DNA from 3 places in the Romboutsia hominis genome. Region 3 is predicted to be linked to each of the others. Evidence: a T-box and tRNA genes for the amino acid it is inferred to sense, from the RefSeq annotation. Region 3 holds a T-box; the other regions hold tRNA genes.

The links. The T-box of region 3 lies ahead of metG (methionine--tRNA ligase). A T-box ahead of a tRNA ligase gene usually reads a tRNA of that ligase, here a tRNA-Met.
Region 1: it encodes a tRNA-Met, which carries the amino acid that the T-box ahead of metG (methionine--tRNA ligase) is inferred to sense. The anticodon was not compared.
Region 2: it encodes a tRNA-Met, which carries the amino acid that the T-box ahead of metG (methionine--tRNA ligase) is inferred to sense. The anticodon was not compared.

Annotation. Positions count from the first base shown of each region.
Region 1 covers NZ_LN650648.1:2,949,697-2,951,933, forward strand. The annotation lists tRNA gene FRIFI_RS14465 (tRNA-Asp) at 1-72, shown strand, start outside; tRNA gene FRIFI_RS14470 (tRNA-Asn) at 101-176, shown strand; tRNA gene FRIFI_RS14475 (tRNA-Thr) at 181-255, shown strand; tRNA gene FRIFI_RS14480 (tRNA-Tyr) at 263-347, shown strand; tRNA gene FRIFI_RS14485 (tRNA-Leu) at 358-441, shown strand; tRNA gene FRIFI_RS14490 (tRNA-Gly) at 462-536, shown strand; tRNA gene FRIFI_RS14495 (tRNA-Arg) at 549-625, shown strand; tRNA gene FRIFI_RS14500 (tRNA-Gln) at 633-708, shown strand; tRNA gene FRIFI_RS14505 (tRNA-Lys) at 719-794, shown strand; tRNA gene FRIFI_RS14510 (tRNA-Ser) at 799-887, shown strand; tRNA gene FRIFI_RS14515 (tRNA-Phe) at 891-966, shown strand; tRNA gene FRIFI_RS14520 (tRNA-Met) at 976-1,052, shown strand; tRNA gene FRIFI_RS14525 (tRNA-Ile) at 1,065-1,141, shown strand; tRNA gene FRIFI_RS14530 (tRNA-Pro) at 1,162-1,238, shown strand; tRNA gene FRIFI_RS14535 (tRNA-His) at 1,250-1,326, shown strand; tRNA gene FRIFI_RS14540 (tRNA-Lys) at 1,335-1,410, shown strand; tRNA gene FRIFI_RS14545 (tRNA-Cys) at 1,421-1,494, shown strand; tRNA gene FRIFI_RS14550 (tRNA-Arg) at 1,500-1,576, shown strand; tRNA gene FRIFI_RS14555 (tRNA-Val) at 1,582-1,657, shown strand; gene FRIFI_RS14560 (DUF2508 family protein) at 1,817-2,068, shown strand; gene FRIFI_RS14565 (hypothetical protein) at 2,090-2,237, shown strand, end outside.
Region 2 covers NZ_LN650648.1:2,946,228-2,948,464, reverse strand. The annotation lists tRNA gene FRIFI_RS14390 (tRNA-Arg) at 5-81, opposite strand; tRNA gene FRIFI_RS14385 (tRNA-Leu) at 102-185, opposite strand; tRNA gene FRIFI_RS14380 (tRNA-Tyr) at 196-280, opposite strand; tRNA gene FRIFI_RS14375 (tRNA-Thr) at 288-362, opposite strand; tRNA gene FRIFI_RS14370 (tRNA-Asn) at 367-442, opposite strand; tRNA gene FRIFI_RS14365 (tRNA-Asp) at 471-547, opposite strand; tRNA gene FRIFI_RS14360 (tRNA-Val) at 553-628, opposite strand; tRNA gene FRIFI_RS14355 (tRNA-Gly) at 638-711, opposite strand; tRNA gene FRIFI_RS14350 (tRNA-Glu) at 721-795, opposite strand; tRNA gene FRIFI_RS14345 (tRNA-Met) at 805-880, opposite strand; tRNA gene FRIFI_RS14340 (tRNA-Leu) at 891-979, opposite strand; rRNA gene rrf (5S ribosomal RNA) at 985-1,101, opposite strand; rRNA gene FRIFI_RS14330 (23S ribosomal RNA) at 1,225-2,237, opposite strand, start outside.
Region 3 covers NZ_LN650648.1:13,253-15,489, forward strand. The annotation lists gene FRIFI_RS00070 (spore maturation protein) at 1-515, shown strand, start outside; T-box leader at 661-952, shown strand; gene metG (methionine--tRNA ligase) at 1,020-2,237, shown strand, end outside.

The DNA of each region.
Region 1 (2,237 bases), 100 kb from region 3:
GGTAGTTCAGCTGGTTAGAATGCCAGCCTGTCACGCTGGAGGTCGAGGGTTCGAGTCCCTTCCAGGTCGCCAAGTTAAATTTAATAAATACTTTTTATGTGGGAATATGGCTCAGTTGGTAGAGCAAATGACTGTTAATCATTGGGTCACAGGTTCGAGTCCTGTTATTCCCGCCAATACGCTGGTGTGGCTCAACGGTAGAGCAGCTGACTTGTAATCAGCAGGTTGTAGGTTCGATTCCTATCACCAGCTCCATAAATACGGAGGATTTCCCGAGCGGCCAAAGGGGGCAGACTGTAAATCTGTTAGCATTGCTTTCGGTGGTTCGAATCCACCATCCTCCACCATAAAAAGTATGCGGATGTGGCGGAATTGGCAGACGCACCAGACTTAGGATCTGGCGCCTACGGCGTGGGGGTTCGACTCCCTTCATCCGCACCACTTTTAATAAACTAAACTATGCGGGAATAGTTCAGTGGTAGAGCGCAACCTTGCCAAGGTTGAAGTCGCGAGTTCGAATCTCGTTTCCCGCTCCAAATAAATAATGTGGGTGCATAGCTCAGCTGGATAGAGCAACGCCCTTCTAAGGCGTGTGTCCGGGGTTCGAATCCCTGTGCGCTCACCACATTCATAGGGGATTCGCCAAGTCGGTAAGGCATAGCACTTTGACTGCTACATGCGTAGGTTCGAGTCCTGCATCCCCTGCCAAATTAAATATGACCCATTAGCTCAGTCGGTAGAGCACCTGACTTTTAATCAGGGTGTCCCGCGTTCGAGTCGCGGATGGGTCACCAATACGGAGAGGTGTCCGAGTGGTTTAAGGAGCTGGTCTTGAAAACCAGTGATGCTTAACGGCACCGTGGGTTCGAATCCCACCCTCTCCGCCAAATGCCCAGATAGCTCAGTCGGTAGAGCAGGGGACTGAAAATCCCCGTGTCGGTGGTTCGATTCCGCCTCTGGGCACCATTAATTCGTGGCGGTATAGCTTAGTTGGCTAGAGCGTTCGGTTCATACCCGAAAGGTCACAGGTTCGACTCCTGTTACCGCTACCACTTAATTAATGTGGGCCATTAGCTCAGTTGGTTAGAGCGCCCGGCTCATAACCGGTAGGTCTGGGGTTCGAGTCCCTGATGGCCCACCACATTAATTACTCAGTAATACCGAGGTGTAGCGCAGTTTGGTAGCGCACATGGTTTGGGACCATGGGGCCGGGGGTTCGAGTCCCTTCACCTCGACCAATATAGATATGGTGGGTATAGCTCAGTTGGTTAGAGCGCCAGATTGTGGCTCTGGAGGCCGTGAGTTCGAATCTCATTATCCACCCCATTTAAAATGACCCATTAGCTCAGTCGGTAGAGCACCTGACTTTTAATCAGGGTGTCCCGCGTTCGAGTCGCGGATGGGTCACCATTTATATTACGGCGACATAGCCAAGTGGTAAGGCAGTGGACTGCAACTCCTTGATCCCCAGTTCGAATCTGGGTGTCGCCTCCAAAATTGCGCCTATAGCTCAACTGGATAGAGTGTCTGACTACGAATCAGAAGGTTAGGGGTTCGAGTCCCTTTGGGCGCACCATATCCGGGATTATAGCTCAGCTGGGAGAGCACCTGCCTTACAAGCAGGGGGTCACAGGTTCGAGCCCTGTTAATCCCACCAGTGTAACCTCTAGTGAAAATCACTAGAGGTTTTTATATGCAAAAAATAAAACTAAGAATATATATTATCTTGATAAAGGAATTAAATTTACATATAATGGTATATAGATTTTAGAATATGTCAAAATTCTTAATAAAATATAATTTAGGGAGGATGACTATGTCTAAAATAAAAAACATTAATAAAAATAAAGAAAAGCAAAAACTAATAAAGGAGATAAAAAGAGCTCAGTTGGATGTTGAAACAGCAGAACATTTTTTTCAACTAGTTACGGATCCAGAGTTAGTGGATGTTGCTATATATGAATTAGAGGCAAAAAAATCAAGATATAGATATTTAATAAAGATTGCTAAGGAAAGAGGAATAAAGAAGACATTACAAGAGTCTTTAGTAGAATCAATAGCAAAATAATTCTAAGGAGATGATTAAATCATGTACGTAGTTTTTGGGGATGAAATAGTAGATAGCGAAGAATTAAAAGAGACTATACAAGAAAATAGTGACTTTATAGTAGAAAAAGATTTAACTAAAGGAACAAAAAGAGAAGATACATTAGCTTACCAAATAAGTATAGATATAG
Region 2 (2,237 bases), 110 kb from region 3:
AATGTGGTGAGCGCACAGGGATTCGAACCCCGGACACACGCCTTAGAAGGGCGTTGCTCTATCCAGCTGAGCTATGCACCCACATTATAGTTTATTAAAAGTGGTGCGGATGAAGGGAGTCGAACCCCCACGCCGTAGGCGCCAGATCCTAAGTCTGGTGCGTCTGCCAATTCCGCCACATCCGCATACTTTTTATGGTGGAGGATGGTGGATTCGAACCACCGAAAGCAATGCTAACAGATTTACAGTCTGCCCCCTTTGGCCGCTCGGGAAATCCTCCGTATTTATGGAGCTGGTGATAGGAATCGAACCTACAACCTGCTGATTACAAGTCAGCTGCTCTACCGTTGAGCCACACCAGCGTATTGGCGGGAATAACAGGACTCGAACCTGTGACCCAATGATTAACAGTCATTTGCTCTACCAACTGAGCCATATTCCCACATAAAAAGTATTTATTAAATTTAACTTGGCGACCTGGAAGGGACTCGAACCCTCGACCTCCAGCGTGACAGGCTGGCATTCTAACCAGCTGAACTACCAGGCCGCGAATGGTGGGACTAACAGGGCTCGAACCTGTGACCCCCTGCTTGTAAGGCAGGTGCTCTCCCAGCTGAGCTATAGTCCCATAAGTTTTTGGAGCGGGTGAAGGGGATCGAACCCTCACAGCCGGCTTGGAAGGCCGGAACTCTACCATTGAGCTACACCCGCATATTAAGTTGGTGACCCATAGGGGAATCGAACCCCTGTTACCGCCGTGAAAGGGCGGTGTCTTGACCGCTTGACCAATGGGCCATATTTATTTGGTTGCGGAGGCAGGACTCGAACCTGCGACCTTCGGGTTATGAGCCCGACGAGCTGCCAACTGCTCCACCCCGCGATATTAAAGTTGGTGCCGAAGACCGGAATCGAACCGGTACGAGAGGTAAGTCCCGCAGGATTTTAAGTCCTGTGCGTCTGCCAGTTCCGCCACTTCGGCATACCACGTGGCTACGTCTTACTCTCCCAGGAGGTCGCCCTCCAAGTACCATCAGCGCTAAAGAGCTTAACTTCTGTGTTCGGTATGGGAACAGGTGTATCCTCTTTGCTATAATAACCACATAATATGTTGTTGTCCTCTCTAGGACAAGTATTATAATATCATTTTTATGATATTTTGTCAACATTTTTTTCAAAGTTTTTTAATTAATACTCTGAAAACTGTATATCATTTAGTTAATGATTTTGGTCAAGTCCTCGACCTATTAGTATCGATAAGCTAAATACATTACTGCACTTACACCTTCGACCTATCAACCAGGTAGTCTTCCTGGGGTCTTACCCTTACGGTGGGAAATCTTATCTTGAAGTTGGCTTCGCGCTTAGATGCTTTCAGCGCTTATCCATTCCGTACATAGCTACCCAGCCATGCCCTTGGCAGAACAACTGGTACACCAGAGGTACGTCCATCCCGGTCCTCTCGTACTAAGGACAGGTCTCCTCAAATTTCCTACGCCTGCGACGGATAGGGACCGAACTGTCTCACGACGTTCTGAACCCAGCTCGCGTACCACTTTAATGGGCGAACAGCCCAACCCTTGGGACCTACTACAGCCCCAGGATGTGATGAGCCGACATCGAGGTGCCAAACCTCCCCGTCGATGTGGACTCTTGGGGGAGATAAGCCTGTTATCCCCAGGGTAGCTTTTATCCGTTGAGCGATGGCCCTTCCATGCGGAACCACCGGATCACTAAGTCCGACTTTCGTCCTTGCTCGACCTGTATGTCTTGCAATCAAGCTTCCTTTTGCCTTTACACTCTTCGCACGATTTCCGACCGTGCTGAGGAAACCTTTGAGCGCCTCCGTTACTTTTTGGGAGGCGACCGCCCCAGTCAAACTGCCCACCTGACGGTGTCCCAAGACCTGATTCAAGGCCTCTGGTTAGGATCCCAGTACTACAAGGGTGGTATCCCAAGGATGACTCCACACAGACTGGCGTCCATGCTTCATAGTCTCCCACCTATCCTGTACATGTAGTACCAAGACCCAACGTCAAGCTACAGTAAAGCTCCATGGGGTCTTTCCGTCCTGTCGCAGGTACCCGGCATCTTCACCGGGATTACAATTTCACCGAGTCTATTGTTGAGACAGTGCCCAAATCGTTACGCCTTTCGTGCGGGTCGGAACTTACCCGACAAGGAATTTCGCTACCTTAGGACCGTTATAGTTACGGCCGCCGTTTACTGGGGCTTAAGTT
Region 3 (2,237 bases):
TTTCAAATATACTTGTCCCTCTAATAATACTTTATATAGTTATTTATGGAAGACACAAAAAAATAGATATATATGATAGTTTTGTAAAAGGAGCAATAGATGGTCTTAAATCAGCTTGGTCTATAACACCTTACATAATAGGGATATTCTTAGCGATAGGGATATTTAAAACTGGGAAAGGAATAGAAATGCTTGAATTTTTATTTAAGCCAATAGCAGAGCTAATGAGTATACCAAAAGAACTTATAGGATTAATAATAGTAAAACCTCTTTCAGGAAGCGGTGCACTTGGAATGTATACTGAATTAGCACAAAGAGTAGGTATAGATACTATAATAGAGAAAATGGGATCTACAATAGTTGGGGCATCTGAAACAATTTTTTACACAATGGCTATATACTATGGAAGTTTAAAAATAAAGAACACTAGACACACACTAACTTGTGCTATGATAAGTCATATTGCAGGAGTTATAGCATCTGTATTTATCTGCTATATATTATTTACAGCTTAATATTTCTATAAAATGTACAAGATGGTATAATTAAAGTGTAAAAACCAATTGACATTAATTTATTAATTATATAGAATTAGTTTTAAATAGTAACAAGATTACATAAAATGAATAAAATATATTTATTTAGTAAAATATAGAAATATATAAAGCTGAGAAGAGAAGAGTAAATAAGGACTTTTTCTACAGAGAGCTAGGTTAGGTGAAAGCTAGCGTCAAAGAAATTATTGAAGATGGCCTCGGAGCTTTTTTATCTGAATAATAGAGAGTTCTATTTTTAAGATAAAACGGTTAGACACGTTATAGTCTGCTAAGATATCTAAAGTATTATAAGATACCATATTGATATGAGTAAACATCAATAAGTTTTAACTTTTAAAGTAGTATCTATAAATTTAGATAATTAGGGTGGTACCGCGAATAATCTCGCCCCTATGTATATCATAGGAGGCGAGTTTTTTAATACAAAGAGTTTCAACTCTATATTAAAGGTTAAAAATATAAATATATACTAAAAATAAATCAGGAGGTAAGAATATGACAAAACCAACTTTCTATGTAACAACTCCTATATACTACCCAAGTGGAAACTTACATATAGGACATACTTATACAACTGTTGCAGCAGATGCAATAGCAAGATTTAAACGTTTCTGTGGATATGATGTAAAGTTCTTAACAGGAACAGATGAGCACGGAGAAAAGATACAAAAAACTGCTAAGGCAAAAGGTATGACTGAAATAGAATACTTAGATGGGATGATAGCAGATATACAAAAATTATGGAAGACTATGGATATATCATATGATGATTTCATAAGAACTACACAAGATAGACATAAGGTAATAATCCAAAAGATATTCACTAAGTTATATGAACAAGGAGATATATACAAAGGAGCTTATGAAGGTAAGTATTGTACTCCATGTGAAAGTTTCTGGACAGAATCACAATTAGTAGATGGAAATAAGTGTCCTGACTGTGGAAGAGAAACTTATGATGCTAAGGAAGAAGCTTACTTCTTCAAATTATCAAAATATGAAGATAGATTAAGAGAATTATTTGCTGACCCTAACTTCTGTTTCCCAGTATCAAGAAAAAATGAGATGGTTGCAAACTTCTTAGATAAAGGATTAGAAGATTTATGTGTAACTAGAACTACATTTGATTGGGGTATAAAAGTACCATTTGATGAAAAACACGTAATATACGTTTGGGTAGATGCTTTATGCAACTATATAACAGCTTTAGGATATATGAGTGAAAATGATTCAGAATACAAAAAATTCTGGCCAGCTAATGTTCATATAGTAGGTAAAGAAATAATGAGATTCCATACAATAATATGGCCAGCTATACTTATGGCTTTAGGTGAAGAAGTACCTACACAAGTATATGGACATGGATGGATATTATTTGATAATGATAAGATGAGTAAATCAAAAGGAAACATAGTTTACCCAGAGCAAATGATAGAAAGATACGGAGTAGATGCTCTTAAATACTTCTTATTAAGAGAATTTGCATTTGGTCAAGATGGTAACTATACTCATAGAAACTTTGTAATTAGACTTAACTCAGATTTAGCAAATGATTTAGGAAACTTAGTAAGTAGAACAGTTGCAATGGTTGAAAAATATAACGGTGGAATAATACCAATGCCAAAAGCTACTACTGAATTTGATGCTGACTTAAAAGAAACTGCTAGATTATCAGTAGAA